DNA from 3 places in the Streptomyces sp. NBC_01116 genome. Region 3 is predicted to be linked to each of the others. Evidence: riboswitches for the same ligand, from Rfam matches in the RefSeq annotation. Region 3 holds a riboswitch; each other region holds the start of a gene.

Region 1 (5,120 bases), 440 kb from region 3:
TGCGGCTCGAACCGGGCGCGATGCTCGCCCTGTTCACGGACGGGCTGATCGAGCGCCCGGGGACGGACATCGACGAGGGGATCGAGAGGCTGCGCTCCACCGTCGAACGCATCGGTGCGGTTCCCCTGGCCGAGACGGCCGACCAGGTCATCGGAGAGGCCAGGGAGGCCATCGACCGCCCCGACGACATCGCGCTCCTGCTCGCCGCCCGGTGGGCGGGGACCGGGACGGTCCGGAAGCCCCGGGAGGCCGGAGTGCCCGGGCCCGACCTGTGGCGCACGTTCAGGGGGCCGGACCCGGGGCGCACGGCGGGCGCACGGGATCCGGCCCCCTAGGGCGTGTTTCGAAAGTAGCGCAGTCCGCCCGGAGGGCGGGCTCGGCGGCGTCTGGTGCGTGCGATCGCAAGGCGGAGGGTCGCCCCGATACTGGATGTATCGGGGCGATCCCGACAACGCGGCGAGCGTGCGTGCCAGGCGTCGCCGAGCAGGCGGGACTTTCGAAACACGCCCTAGCGGCCGTACTGTCGATCAGGCATTGATCAGGCGCTGATCAGGCATCGGCCGGGGTCTTCGCCGGTGCGAAGGCGCCGGAGGCCTCCAGCATGCCCTCGCGCTCCACGACCTTGACCCGCTCACGGCCCTGGGCCGCGCCCAGCGCCTGCTCGTGGGCGTCCAGCTTGTGCCAGCCCTCCCAGGTGGTGAAGCGCACGCCGCGGTCTTCCAGGAAGGCCTCGACGGCCTCCGGAGCGGGCGTTGCCGGCTGGGGCAGCCGCCCGGCGGCACGGTCCTCCAGGAGACAGGCGACCGTCTCGTTGGCGTCGCCCTTGGTGTGCCCGATCAGACCGATCGGACCGCGCTTGATCCAACCGGTGACGTAGACCGAGCTCATGTGCTCGTCGCCGGCGATGACGCGGCCCGCCTCGTGCGGCACGGTGCCGGAGGCCACGTCGAAGGGGAGCTTGGGCAGCTCCTCCGAGTAGTAGCCGACGGCACGGTAGACGCTCTGCATGTCCCAGTCGGTGAACCGGCCGGTGCCCCGGACGTTGCCGGTGCCGTCCAGCTCGGTGCGCTCGGTGCGCAGCGCCACGACCTTGCCGTCCTCGCCGAGGATCTCGACCGGGGACTCGAAGAAGTGCAGGAACAGCTTGTGCGGGCGGTCGCCGACGTCGCGGATCGCCCAGTTCTCCAGGGTCTGCGCGACCATGTTGGCCTGCTTGTTCTCCCGGCGGGTCGCGATGGAGCCCTCGTCGTACTCGATGTCCTCGGGATTGACGATGACCTCGATGTTGGGGGAGTGGTCCAGCTCCCGCAGCTCCATCGGGCTGAACTTGGCCTGTGCGGGGCCACGCCGCCCGAACACGTGCACCTCCAGCGCCTTGTTCTCCTTGAGGCCCTGGTAGACGTTGTCCGGGATCTCGGTGGGCAGCAGCTCGTCCGCCGTCTTGGCCAGGACGCGTGCCACGTCCAGGGCGACGTTGCCGACGCCGAGCACGGCGACCTTCTCCGCGGTGAGCGGCCAGGTGCGCGGGACCTCGGGGTGCCCGTCGTACCAGGAGACGAACTCGGCCGCGCCGTAGGAGCCCTCCAGCTGGATGCCGGGCACGTCGAGCGCCCGGTCGGCCTCGGCGCCGGTGGAGAAGATCACCGCGTCGTAGAACGACCGCAGGTCGTCCAGGCCGATGTCGTGCGGGTAGCTGACGTTTCCGAAGAGACGGATCTGCGGCTTGTCCAGCACCTGGTGCAGGGCCTTGACGATGCCCTTGATCCGCGGGTGGTCGGGGGCCACGCCGTAGCGGATCAGACCGAAGGGCGCGGGCATGCGCTCGAAGAGGTCGATGGAGACCCCCGGGTCCTGGCAGACCTCGGATTTGAGCAGCGCGTCCGCAGCGTAGATACCGGCGGGGCCGGCTCCGACAATGGCGACGCGGACGGGGCGTGTCATGGCGTGGTGATCCTTCGGGGCGGGCGAACGCGGGCAGGTACAGCGTACGTCGGAGGTAAGGGTTGGCTTACTAGTCTCCACCGCACACCGTAAGCGATCGCCCCGCGGGCCCTTCGGTCGCCCCTGCCTAGAGTGTCCGATTGGCCCTTTTTCGTGTGACGGTATGGGCGATTTGGTTCTTTTGGGAATTCTGCTCGATGTAGGGCTTATCGTGAACCCTGGGGCATTTGCTTGAGCTTGTTTTCGCCATCACCGCGAGCGAGTGGTGAGCGTCACGTCCGGGAGCGCGGACGCGGAAGCGGAAGCATCGGTTCCCTTCTGTGCGAACAAAGTTGACGGCGTGACGGGGTGGCCCGACCCGGTAATTACGCCTTTCGATCTTGCATGGAAAGGGGAATCCGGAATGCGGGGCTTGTTCTGTTCGGCCTTTCTCGCCTACGGTCACCGTCAATCCGGATGGAACGCCGAATCCTGCCGCCGTCCGGGAATCCGAAACCCACTCACGTACGGCAGGAGCGGGGGACCCAGGTAAGTCGCCGATCCGTAACCGGAACGGCTTGGGGTGAAGTCGCACGAGCGTGCGGCCAGACATCTCCCGTCTGAACCCGACAGCTCACCTCGCAGGCGCCGGAGAGGAAATCCCCCATGCCCGCACAGGGTAAGCACCGTCGTTCCCCGTCCATCTCGCTGCGCCGCGGCCTCGTCGCGGTGACCGCCGGTGGAGCCGTTCTCGCCCTCCCGGTGATCGGCACCACCAGCGCCTTCGCGGCTCCCACCCCCGTCGCCGCGCCGCAGCAGGCCGTGGCGCCCGCCTCGGCGGCCCAGGCGAATTCCGCCAAGAAGGCCGCGCCCGCCCAGCATTCCGTGGCGGCCGGCGAAACGCTTTCCAAGATCGCCCGCGAGTATTCCGTCAGCGGCGGCTGGGAGAAGCTGTACGAAGGCAACCGGAAGATCATCGGAGAGAATCCCGATCTTATTCACCCCGGTATCGAGCTGACCCTCGGAACCAAGGCCGAGGCTCCTTCCGAGGACAAGGCGGGCAAGGCCGCCAAGGCTTCCCCGTCCGCCGCCCGCGGCGGAGAGGCGGACCGTGCCGACCGTTCGGAGCGCATCAACGCCGCCCCCGTGGCGAAGGCCGCTCCGGCCGCCGAAAAGGCCGTCACGTACACGAACGACCTCGACGGCTGGATCAAGGAGTCGCTGGCGGTCATGGCCGAGCAGGGCATCCCCGGCACCTACGAGGGCATCCACCGCAACATCATGCGTGAGTCCTCGGGCAACCCGGCCGCGATCAACAACTGGGACTCCAACGCGGTCAAGGGCACCCCGTCCAAGGGGCTGCTCCAGGTCATCGACCCGACCTTCCAGGCCTACCACGTGCCCGGCACCTCGACCGACAGCTACGACCCGGTCGCCAACATCACGGCCGCGTGCAACTACGCCGCGGACCGGTACGGCTCGATCGACAACGTCTTCGGCGCCTACTGATCCTTCGCGACCGAGCCCGAGGGGCCCCGGACCTGATGGTCCGGGGCCCCTCGGGTGTGCCGGGCGGCGCCGGCAAGTTACCCCCGGGTTTCTAGTGACTTACCACGCGATCGACAGTAGAACCTGTTCCACTCTGTCGAGAGTGAGGGGTGTCACATGAGGGACGCTAGCAAGTCGAATAGCGGGACCGAGGGTGTCTCGCGTCGAAGATTCATCACTGGAACAGGTTCTCTTCTGGGTGCTGCGGCGATCGCCGGGCACACCGCACCGGCGTGGGCGGGCGTCCGGGCGGCAGCAGCGCCGATCGGCTCCGGGGCCCGGGTGCCGGTGCTGGTCGTCGGCACCGGCTACGGCGGCTCCGTGGCCGCCCTCCGGCTCGCCCAGGCCGGCGTCGACGTCCATATGGTCGAGATGGGCATGGCCTGGGACGCACCGGGCGCCGACGGCAAGATCTTCGCCAACACCACCAGGCCGGACGACCGCTCCTTCTGGCTCCGGACCCGGACCAAACAGCCGCTGAGCAACTTCCTCGGCTTTCCCATCGACAAGAACGTCAACCGCTACACCGGCATCCTGGACGCCGAGGAGTTCGGCGGCATCACCGTCTACCAGGGCCGCGGCGTGGGCGGCGGGTCCCTGGTCAACGGTGGTATGGCCGTCACCCCGCGCCGGGAGAACTTCGGCGCGATCCTCCCCACGGTGAACGCCCAGGAGATGTACAGCACCTACTACCCGCGCGCCAACAGCGGACTCGGCGTCACCACCATCGACCCCGCCTGGTTCGACAGCGTCGACTGCTACCAGTACGCCCGTGTCGGCCGGAAACACGCCCAGCGCTCCGGCTTCCCGTTCCTCTTCGTCCCCGCCGTCTACGACTGGGACTACATGAAGCAGGAGGCGGCCGGGACCGTTCCGAAGTCGGCCCTGGACGCCGAGATCCTCTACGGCAACAACTACGGCAAGAAATCGCTCCAGAAGACCTACATCGACCGGATCAGGGCCACCGGCCGGGTCACCATCTCCCCGCTCCACAAGGTCACCACGGTCACCCCGGCCCCGGGCGGCGGCTACACGGTGCTCATCGACCAGCTGGACACCACCGGCCGGACGGCCGCCACCAAGACCGTCACGGCGGACAAGGTGTTCTTCGCCGCGGGCAGCGTCGGCACCAGCAAGCTGCTCGTCGGCCTCAAGGCCACCGGCGCGCTGCCCCTCCTCAACAACGAGGTCGGCCGGGGCTGGGGCGACAACGGCAACGTCATGTGCGGCCGCGCCAACCACCTCTGGGACCCCACGGGGCAGGTGCAGTCGTCCATCCCCACCGGCGGCATCGACAACTGGGACGCCGGCGGGGCGTTCGCCGAGGTCGCCCCGCTGCCCACCGGGATCGAGACGTGGGCCTCGTTCTACCTCTCCATCACCAAGAACCCGAACCGGGCCCGGTTCACCTGGAACGCCGCGGCGGGGAAGGTTGAGCTGGACTGGCAGACGGCGTGGAAGCAGCCGTCCATCGACGCCGCGAAGACCATCTTCGACAAGATCAACCGGAAGGAGGGGACGATCTACCGCACGGACCTCTTCGGGGTCCACAAGATCTGGGGCGACCACCTCACCTACCACCCGCTGGGCGGCGCGGTCCTGGACAGGGCCACCGACAACTACGGCCGGCTGCACGGCTACACGGGTCTGTA
Region 2 (5,120 bases), 2.4 Mb from region 3:
ACTGCGCGGTGGCCAGTGAACCGAGGGCGTGCCGGGCGGTGTTGAGGCGGGCGGTGCGGCGGGCGGCCTCGTCGGTCAGGGCGTCGACGGTGCGGGTGGCGGTGGCCGCCTTCTCCTTCGCCCCGTTGTACTTCTCGGTGGCGACCTCGGCGTCGTGGTACAGCCGGTCGGCCTTCGCCCTGACCTGCGTGGCGGTGGGGGCCGGTTCGGCGGGGGCCGCGCCCGCTCCGGTGACCGAGCCGGCGGTGGCCGCCCCGGCGAGCGCCAGGGTGGCGGCGGTGCGGGCAGCAGAGCCGGTGAGCGGGCGCTGCTTGGGTTTTCGGTGGGCTGACCTGCGGTGCGCTGCCACGGGGGCGGCATCCTTCCTGCCGGCTGCCCGCCGGGGGATACCGGCGGGTCCGTGAAGGACGCTAATCCTGGTGGCGGGAAAAGAGTCGCCATGACTGCTATTGCCCCGATGTGACCTTTCCGTGGCCTTGGTTGATCACTGATACCTCCGTGCATCGGGGCAATGCGTGACAATGCGGTCAATTCCGGAGGAGGTGCGCAAGGAAGGCTTGCCTCACTGAAAGGTAAAACCTTGGCCATGGTTAGGCTCCGGAGCCATGGACGTACTCATCAATGTCTTCGTCGCCCTGCACATCATCGGCATCGCCTCCCTGCTGGGCGGCTTCCTGACGCAGATGAAGGCCATGGGAGCGGGCACCGCCCGCTTCACCCCCGCCATGCTGCACGGCGCGCTGACCATGCTCGTCACCGGCGTCGCCCTGGTCGGACTCAACCAGGCCGACGACCAGGCCGTGAACAACGTCAAGATCGGCATCAAGCTCGCGCTGCTGGTCGTGATCCTCGCCCTCGTCTACGTCAAGCGGGACGACGAGACGGTGGACAAGGGCGCGTTCGCCGCCGTCGGCGGACTGACGGCCGCCAACATCTTCATCGCCACTGTCTGGACCTGAGACGTTCCGGGGGCGGCCGCCGGGAAGCCGCCCCCCGGACGCGCACTACGCCGGGCGCACGCTTCCGTAGATCGGCATGGAGTAGATCGACTCCTCGCGCACGTTCGCACCCGGCTTCGGTGCGTGGATCATCATCCCGTCGCCCTTGTAGACGCCCACATGGCTGATGTCGTCGTAGAAGAAGACCAGGTCGCCCGGCTTCAGGTCGGACGTGGCGACCCGGGTCCCGACCTCCACCTGGTCCCAGGTCGTCCGGGGCAGGGTCACGCCCGCCTCCCGCCACGCCGCCTGCGTCAGCCCCGAGCAGTCGTAACTGGAGGGGCCCGACGCGCCCCACACGTACGGCTTCCCGATCTGCGCGCGGGCGAAGGCCAGCACCTTCTCCGCCTTGGCGGCATAGCCGCTGCCCGTACCGGAACCGGTGCCGGAGCCGGGGTCCGTGCCCGTACCGGAACCGGAACCCGTGCCCGAGCCGCCGCCGGGCTCCTTCGCGGCCTCCTCGCGGGCCTTCTCCTCGGCCTCGGCCCTCTCCTTCGCCTCGGCGGCCTGCCGGGCGGCCAGCCTGGCCGCCTTCTCCTTCGCCTCGGCCTCCTGCCGGCGCTCCAGCTCCGCCAGCCGCGCCTTCTCCTCGGCGGTCAGCCTCGACAGCAGGCCCCGGGCCTCGGTGAGCTTGGTCTGCACGTCCTTCTTGCTGGAGGCGAGCGTGGCCTGCGTCTCGGTGAGGGTCTCCAGGCTCTTCACCGCCTCCGCGCGCTTCTTCGCCGCCGAGGCCTGCTGCGTACGGAAATCGGAGACGGCCTTCTGCTGCCGCTCCGTCGCCCGGTCCATCAGCCGGCTCTGGTCGAAGTACCCCTGCGGGTCGTCCGCCAGGAAGAACGTCGCCGTGGGCGCGATGCCGCCGCTGCGGTACTGGGCCGCCGCGTAGGAGCCCAGCGCCCTGCGTGCCTCGTTGATCTTCTCGGTCCGCTTCGCCACGTCGGAGAGCAGCGTGTCGACCTTCGTCCGCTGGGACGCGGAGGCGGCCTTGGCCCGGTTGTACTCCTGGGTCGCGGTGCCCGCCTGCCGGTACAGGGCGTCGACCTTCTGCTGGACTTCCTCGATGGCGGGCTTCGGCTCCGCGGGCGCGGCCGTGGCGCTCTGCGTGGAGAGCAGCGTCACGGAGGCCAGCGCGGCCGTCGTCAGACCGACGGCGGGGGTGGTGGTGCGCACCTTCGTGCGCGGCTTGCGATGCGATGCCAAGACCGGCATCTCCTTCCGTGGACCGCCTACCGGGTTAGCTGTCGGGTTCGGACGGAACGGAAGGCTGTCCTACGGTCCGGATGCGAGGGCACGGACCGATTCACCCCGGTGCTGCGTGTGGGTCCCCGGTTCCGGACTGCCCGGGTGGCAGGACGGATTCGGCGGAGGCGCCCGTCGGGCGTGGTTCGCCCCAGGGAGGTACGGGTCACCTGACCGAGCACGCTAGCCAACCGGCCCCGCCGCTGGGAAGGACGATGAGCGATATGCCCGATACATTTTCGTGACCTTTCCGGATCGGGGCTCCGGCACCCCCTCCGACCGGGCGATCCTTCACGGAACGTCGACGTCCGGTCCCCGTGCGTACGGGTGACGGTGGGGTGCGGGCGGCCCCTTCCCGCCTTCGGCGGAGAGTTGTCAGTCCGGCCGCCTAGACTCGGGAGGCGATGAGCAGCCTCTTTGACGACAGTTTCCTGACCGGCCTCCAGCCCGCGGAGGACGGCCCCCCGCCGCCTCCCGAGGACCACGCGCCCGAAGCGGTGCCGGAGGACCTCTTCGAGGGCGTCTACGACGCGCCCCCGCCGCCCCGGGACGGGTATTACCGGGACGGCCACCCGCGCCCGGCGATCGACTCCGCCGCGCTGCTCGACGGGCTGAACACCGAGCAGCGCGCCGCCGTCGTGCACGCCGGTTCCCCGCTGCTCATCGTCGCCGGGGCAGGCTCCGGCAAGACCCGGGTCCTCACCCACCGCATCGCCCATCTGCTGGCCGAGCGCGGGACGCACCCCGGGCAGATCCTCGCGATCACCTTCACCAACAAGGCCGCGGGCGAGATGAAGGAGCGCGTCGAGCAGCTCGTCGGCCCCCGCGCCAACGCCATGTGGGTCATGACCTTCCACAGTGCGTGCGTCCGCATCCTGCGCCGCGAGTCGAAGAAGCTCGGCTTCACCTCGTCGTTCTCGATCTACGACGCCGCCGACTCCAAGCGCCTGATGGCCCTGGTCTGCCGCGACCTCGACCTGGACCCGAAGCAGTTCCCGCCGAAGTCCTTCACCGCCAAGGTCTCCAACCTCAAGAACGAGCTCATCGACGAGGAGACCTTCGCCGGGCAGGCGACGGACGGTTTCGAGAAGACCCTGGCCCAGGCGTACGCGCTCTACCAGGCCCGCCTGCGCGAGGCCAACGCCCTGGACTTCGACGACATCATCATGACGACGGTCCACCTGCTCCAGGCCTTCCCGGACGTCGCCGAGCACTACCGCCGCCGCTTCCGGCACGTCCTCGTCGACGAGTACCAGGACACCAACCACGCCCAGTACACGCTGGTACGGGAGCTGGTCGGCCCGGCCGGGGAGGCCGACGCCCCCGCCGAGCTGTGCGTGGTGGGCGACGCGGACCAGTCGATCTACGCCTTCCGGGGCGCGACCATCCGCAACATCCTCCAGTTCGAGGAGGACTACCCGAGCGCGACGACGATCCTGCTGGAGCAGAACTACCGCTCCACGCAGACGATCCTCTCCGCCGCCAACGCCGTCATCGAGCGCAACGAGAGCCGCCGCCCCAAGAACCTCTGGACCAACGCCGGCAGCGGCGCCCGCATCACCGGCTACGTCGCCGACACCGAGCACGACGAGGCGCAGTTCGTCGCCGACGAGATCGACCGGCTCACCGACGCGGGCGACGCCAGGGCGGGCGACGTCGCCGTCTTCTACCGGACCAACGCCCAGTCCCGCGTCTTCGAAGAGATCTTCATCCGCGTCGGCCTGCCCTACAAGGTCGTCGGCGGTGTGCGCTTCTACGAGCGCAAGGAGGTCCGGGACGTCCTGGCCTACCTCCGGGTCCTCGCCAACCCCGAGGACACCGTTCCGCTGCGCCGCATCCTCAACGTCCCCAAGCGCGGCATCGGCGACCGTGCCGAAGCGATGATCGACGCCCTGTCGATGCGCGAGAAGATCTCCTTCCCGCAGGCGCTGCGCCGCGTCGACGAGGCGTACGGCATGGCCGCCCGCTCGTCCAACGCCGTCAAGCGCTTCAACACGCTGATGGAGGAGCTGCGCACGATCGTCGAGTCCGGCGCCGGGCCCGCCGTCGTGCTGGAGGCGGTCCTGGAGCGCACGGGCTATCTCGCCGAGCTCCAGGCCTCCACCGACCCGCAGGACGAGACCCGCATCGAGAACCTCCAGGAACTCGCCGCCGTCGCCCTCGAATTCGAGCAGGAGCGCGGCGACGAGGAAGGCGCGGGCACGCTCGCGGAGTTCCTGGAGAAGGTCGCGCTCGTCGCCGACTCCGACCAGATCCCCGACGAGGACGAGGACGGCTCCGGCGTCATCACGCTGATGACCCTGCACACGGCGAAGGGCCTGGAGTTCCCGGTCGTCTTCCTCACGGGCATGGAGGACGGCGTCTTCCCGCACATGCGGGCCCTCGGCCAGACCAAGGAGCTGGAGGAGGAGCGCCGCCTCGCGTACGTCGGCATCACCCGCGCCCGCGAACGGCTCTATCTGACCCGGGCCGCGATGCGCAGCGCCTGGGGCCAGCCCTCGTACAACCCGCCCTCGCGGTTCCTGGAGGAGATCCCGGAAGCGCACCTGGACTGGCGGCGCAAGGGCCCGATGGCCGCCCCCGCCGGGCCCACCTCCGGCATCACGTCCTCGCTGTCCTCGTCCCGTTCCCGCTCCGGCCCTTCGGGGTTCGCGACCCGGCGAGGCGGCGCGGAGAAGCCGACGGTCACCCTGGTGGCCGGGGACCGGGTCACGCACGACCAGTTCGGGCTCGGCACGGTGACGGCCGTCGAGGGCTTCGGCGACCAGGCCAAGGCGACGGTCGACTTCGGCGACGAACGCCCGAAGAAGCTGCTGCTGCGGTACGCGCCGGTCGAGAAGCTGTAGTCGGTCGGGCGGGACAGGGCCGGACGGACGGAAGCGG
Region 3 (5,120 bases):
ACGGCGGGACGACCCTCCGCCCCGGACGGATTGCCCGTCCGGGTCAGCCCTGGTCGAGCAGGCGCTCGCGCAGCCGCTCCCGGGTCCCGGGGGAGACCTTCAGCCCCTCCGCCAGGTAGCGGTCCGTCGTGCCCCAGTTCTCCTCGATGGTCGTGAAGGCCGCCGCGAGGTAGGCGGGCCGCGCCCCGAAGAGCGGGTCCAGCAGCTCCATCACCTCGGGCGACATCCCGGAGCCGGACTCCTCGGAGCGCTTCACGTCGTAGCGGCGGTGGAGGTCGTTGGACTTGAGGTAGTCCTCCTCGATCGCCTCCGGCTCGACGCCGACCGCCAGCAGGGCGACCGCGATCGAGAGACCGGCCCGGTCCTTGCCCGCCGCGCAGTGCATCAGGGCGGGGACGCTGTCCTCGGCCAGGGAGTGCAGCACCCGGCTGTGCTCGGCGGTGCGCTCCTCGATCGTCGCGCGGTACATCCGGATCATGCGGTCGGCGCCCTTGCCGTCCGCCAGGACCGAGCGCAGCTGCTCGATTCTTCCGTCGCTCACCAGCCGCCAGAACTCGGTGCCGTCGGCCGGGTCCGAGAGTGGAATGCTGACATTGCGGACACCGGGCAGCTCGATGTCGTACCCGTCGAGCCGGTGGTCGGCGGAGTGGCGGAAGTCGAAGACCGTGTGCAGTCCGAGCCCGCCGAGGAAGGCCGCGTCCTCGGCGGTGGCGTGGGCCAGGTGGCCGCTCCGGTAGAGCCGTCCGAAGGCGGTGCGCCGACCGTCCGCGGTGGGGAGCCCGCCCACGTCGCGGAAGTTGCGGACTCCGGTCAGCACGGTCTCTGTCGGCGGGACCTGCGGCACCTGCTGCGTCACGGTGGCTCCTGGGATCTCTGGCGTCGGCGCGGCTCGCCGGCGAGGGCGCTCCCGTGACGATACGACATCGATTCGACGGAAAATCATCACGGTCGTGCGCCCCGGCGCGCGGTGTCGGGACGGCCTCGCTGACCCGGCGTCAGGAGGGAAGCCGGCCCGATGTCCGTATTGGTGCATTTCGCAGAACATGCCCCGCTAATGGGGGAGATGGTATTCCCGAGGTGAGCGGGATCATATCCGTGACGGTCCGTGGCGAGCGCGCCCCGGGGCATTCCCGTTGCCCGCACGGAAATCCAAGATCCGTAATCCACGGAGTGTGACGGGAATTCCGGAACGATATTGAATCGACGATTCCGGTGGGCAACCGATGGCTTGTTCCGCTCGTCCTGACTCGTTTACGGTCGCCGCAATCCGGACGGACCGCCTAATCCTGCCGCCGCCCGGAATTCGCACCCACCCACCAACGCGTGGCAGGAGCGGGGGAACCAGGTAAGCCGCCGATCCGGAGCGATCCGGACCGGCTCGGGGTGAAGTCGCCGCAACGCGACCGGGCATCTCCAGCCCGAACCCGACAGCTCACCTCGCAGGCGCCGGAGAGGACCAGCCCCATGCCCGCAAAGGGTAAGCACCGTCGTTCGAAGTCCGGCCCGATCTCCCGCGGCGTCCTCGTCGCAGGGACCGGCGGCGCCGCACTCGTCCTGCCGCTCATCGGCGCCACCGTGGCGAGCGCCGCGGACCAGGCGGCTCCGGCCGCGAAGCCCGCCGCCTCGGTCGCCGCCGCCCACACGGCCCCGGCCGCCGCCCCCGCCGCGTCGAAGGCGGACCCGAAGACGTACGCCGTCGTCGCCGGCGACTACCTGGCGAAGATCGCGGCCGAGCACCAGCTCAAGGGCGGGTGGGAGAAGCTGTACCAGGACAACCGCTCCACCGTCGGCGAGAACCCCGGCCTGATCCACCCGGGCATGAAGCTGACCCTCGGCGCCAAGGGCTCCGCCCCGGCCGAGAAGTCCGCCGCGCCGAAGGCCGCGCCGAAGAAGGCCGAACCGGCGCCGAAGGCCGCGCCGAAGGAGGCCCCGAAGGCGGACACCGTCTCCGCCGACGACTCCGAGGGCTCCGGCGGCTCGGCGCGGACCGGCTCCTCCGAGGCCACCGGCTCCGGCTGGTCCGCCCCGCTGGCCAGCGCCAACGTCACCACCCAGTACCGGGCTTCCGGCGCCAGCTGGTCCAGCGGCTACCACACCGGCTCGGACTTCCAGGCCGCCTCCGGCACCCCCGTACTCGCCATCGGCCCGGGCACCGTGGTCTCGGCCGGCAACAGCGGCTCCTACGGCAACGAGGTCGTCATCCAGCACGAGGACGGCATGTACTCCCAGTACGCCCACCAGTCCTCGCTCAACGTCTCCGTCGGCCAGACCGTCACCGGCGGCCAGCAGATCGGCCTCTCCGGCTCCACCGGCAACTCCACCGGCCCGCACCTGCACTTCGAGGTGCGCACCGGCCCGGGCTACGGCTCGGACGTCGACCCGATCGCGTACCTGCGTCAGCACGGCGTCTCCGTCTGACCGGACACGGCGAGAAGTGATCGAGGGGCGGTGCGCGGCGGCGCACCGCCCCTCCACTTATTCCGGCTTTACCAAAAACTGACCGGGTGGTCTATCTCACCACCCGTCAACCCCGTATTACGGTCGCGTAGGTCACATCGCGCGATGCAGGATAAGTGCTTGTGGCAGACGATTCGAGAAAAAACCAGCAGCACACCATCGGGTCGTACGCGGCGATTGGCGACAGTTTCACCGAGGGAGTCGGCGACCCCGGCCCCGACGGGACGTATCTCGGCTGGGCGGACCGCTTCGCGGTGCTCCTCGCCGACCGGCTCCTGGCCCCCGACGCGGTGGCCGGCCCCGGGGACTCCCCGCACGGGGGCTTCCGCTACGCCAATCTCGCCGTACGAGGACGTCTCCTCGACCAGATCGTCGAGGAGCAGATCCCGCGCGCCAAGGAACTGGCCCCCGACCTGGTCAGCTTCTGCGCGGGCGGCAACGACATCATCCGGCCCGGCACCGACCCCGACGACCTCGCCGAGCGCTTCGAGCGGGCGGTCGCCGACCTGAGCAACGCCGTCGGCACGGTCATGGTCACCACCGGCTTCGACACCCGGGGCGTTCCGGTGCTGCGCCACATGCGCGGCAAGATCGCCACGTACAACGTCCATCTGCGGGCCATCGCCGACCGCTACCACTGCCCCGTGCTGGACCTGTGGTCGCTGCGTTCCGTGCAGGACCGGCGAGCGTGGGACAACGACCGGCTGCACCTGTCGCCCGAGGGCCACACCCGCGTCGCGCTGCGCGCCGCCCAGGTCCTCGGCCACGACGTGCCCGCCGATCCCGACCAGCCCTGGCCCCCGCAGGCCCAGCGCAGGCCCTTCGACGCCCGCCGCGACAACATCCAGTGGGCCCGCGAGTACCTCGTGCCCTGGATCGGCCGACGGCTGCGCGGAGAGTCCTCCGGCGACCATGTCGCGGCGAAGCGCCCGGATCTTCTGCCGCTGTAGCCGGCGGGACGGTCAGGGCTCCAGCAGGGGAAGCGCACGCCGGGACGGGCTCGGCACCACGAGTCCGTCCGGCGGCGTGCCTCCGCCCGGGAGACGTCCCGCCGGTATCCGCTCCAGGACACCGCCCGCGAACACGTCGTACAGCGGCAGCGACTCCAGATGCACATAGCCGATGTGGCAGTCGCACACGGCGAGCGGACAGGCCCGCGGGCCGAGCGCCCCGCGGTAACTGCCGTCGTAGAGATTCCCCAGCTCCGCCTTGACGAAGTGACAGCGGCGCACTGTGCCGTCACCGTCCACCGAGATCACCGACTCGCCCGTCCGGCAGGGCAGCCCCGCCGAACGGTGCGGATCACGGCTGTAGGGGAACAGCGGATCCAGCTCCGTCCACCGCGCCGCCTCCTCGTCGGTGTAGGTGTGCCCCTCGGCGGCGTTCACCCAGAGATAGACCTCCTGCGGCAGCGCCGCCCGCAGGCGCCGCGCCTCCTCCAGATGGGCGTCGAAGCCCACCACGCCGACGCTGTAGCGGACTCCCCTCGCGGACAGCTCCCGGCACCTGCCCAGGAACCGCTCGTACGGTGTCTGCCCCGGGTGGTACGTGCACCAGAGCGCGATCCGCTCCGGATCGGCGTCGGCCAGCCAGTCGGTGCGGCAGCTCAGGTTCGTCTGGATCGCCACCCGGCCGATGTGCGGCAGCCGCGAAAGACCGGTCAGTGCCCGTCGGTACCAGGAGCGCACCAGGCCCTCGCCCCACGGGGTGAACAGCACGGACAGCCGGTCGCCGGTCTGCTCCGCGGCCCAGCCGGTGAACCGCTCCAGCGCCTCCCGGTCCGCCGTGAGCTGCGCGCGGCTGTCCCGCCGCTTGGCGAACGGGCAGTACGGACAGTCGTAGTCGCAGGAGGCGAGCGGGCCCCGGTAGAGAATCGTCAGGTCCACGGCCCCGTCACTTCCGCTCGTACGCGGCCATCGCGGCCCGCACCCCGGGGGAGAACAGCGCGGGACCCAGCGCGTCGGAGTGGGCGAGGCCCGACGCGGACAGCCGCAGCAGACCGTCCGGCGCCGACGCGTCCAGCCAGCCCCGGGCCGCGAACCCCGCCAGCTCGGCGGGGAAGTCCGCGCCCGGATCCGTGCCGAACCGCGCCCGGTAGTCCGCCACCGGCAGCCCCGCCGCCTGGAGCAGCGACTGCAGCAGATGCCTCCGACGTGCCTCGTCCGCGTCGACGTACCGGCCGACCTCGGCCCGGGAGAAGTCCTCGGCAGCCGTGAAGCGGTCGATGATCGACCGGATCTCCCGCATGTCCACCGCGTAGTCGAAGGAGTAGTGCAGGGCAGCCGTGTACGACCGGGCACCGCAGCCCAGGCCGATCATGCCGTCGGTCTGGCAGGCGTAGTCCGCGGGACCCTCCTGCTCCCGCGGGGCGTCGGTCCGCCGGAACATCCGCATCGACACCTGCTCGTAGCCCTGTGCCAGCAGATGGTCCCGTCCCGCCGCGTACAGCCGCAGCCGCTGCTCGTCCCAGGCGGCCTGCTCCCGGGCCTCCGCCTCGGCGCCGGCCGCCGGACCCAGCCGGTGCAGACCGGTGAGCGGGCGGACGTACAGCGGATAGAGATACAACTCCTCCGGCCGCCAGGCCAGCGCCGCGTCCAGCGAGGCGAGCCAGCTGCGCTCGGTCTGCCCGTCGATCCCGTAGATCAGGTCGATGTTCAGCACCG

The links. Region 3 has a riboswitch for cyclic di-AMP ahead of OG245_RS33650 (peptidoglycan DD-metalloendopeptidase family protein). Riboswitches for the same ligand answer to the same signal wherever they lie in the genome.
Region 1: another riboswitch for cyclic di-AMP. It lies ahead of OG245_RS35525 (transglycosylase SLT domain-containing protein); the one in region 3 lies ahead of OG245_RS33650 (peptidoglycan DD-metalloendopeptidase family protein).
Region 2: another riboswitch for cyclic di-AMP. It lies ahead of OG245_RS23530 (NlpC/P60 family protein); the one in region 3 lies ahead of OG245_RS33650 (peptidoglycan DD-metalloendopeptidase family protein).

Annotation. Positions count from the first base shown of each region.
Region 1 is NZ_CP108644.1:8,108,077-8,113,196, forward strand. Features, by position in the region: gene OG245_RS35515 (SpoIIE family protein phosphatase) at 1-335, shown strand, start outside; gene OG245_RS35520 (FAD-dependent oxidoreductase) at 550-1,941, opposite strand; cyclic di-AMP (ydaO/yuaA leader) riboswitch at 2,394-2,581, shown strand; gene OG245_RS35525 (transglycosylase SLT domain-containing protein) at 2,587-3,429, shown strand; gene OG245_RS35530 (GMC oxidoreductase) at 3,586-5,120, shown strand, end outside.
Region 2 is NZ_CP108644.1:5,319,012-5,324,131, forward strand. Features, by position in the region: gene OG245_RS23520 (NlpC/P60 family protein) at 1-349, opposite strand, end outside; gene OG245_RS23525 (hypothetical protein) at 606-959, shown strand; gene OG245_RS23530 (NlpC/P60 family protein) at 1,005-2,207, opposite strand; cyclic di-AMP (ydaO/yuaA leader) riboswitch at 2,206-2,372, opposite strand; gene pcrA (DNA helicase PcrA) at 2,642-5,083, shown strand.
Region 3 is NZ_CP108644.1:7,669,845-7,674,964, forward strand. Features, by position in the region: gene OG245_RS33640 (DUF6126 family protein) at 1-1, shown strand, start outside; gene OG245_RS33645 (tyrosine-protein phosphatase) at 44-856, opposite strand; cyclic di-AMP (ydaO/yuaA leader) riboswitch at 1,301-1,459, shown strand; gene OG245_RS33650 (peptidoglycan DD-metalloendopeptidase family protein) at 1,465-2,418, shown strand; gene OG245_RS33655 (SGNH/GDSL hydrolase family protein) at 2,580-3,407, shown strand; gene OG245_RS33660 (STM4011 family radical SAM protein) at 3,420-4,343, opposite strand; gene OG245_RS33665 (STM4012 family radical SAM protein) at 4,351-5,120, opposite strand, start outside.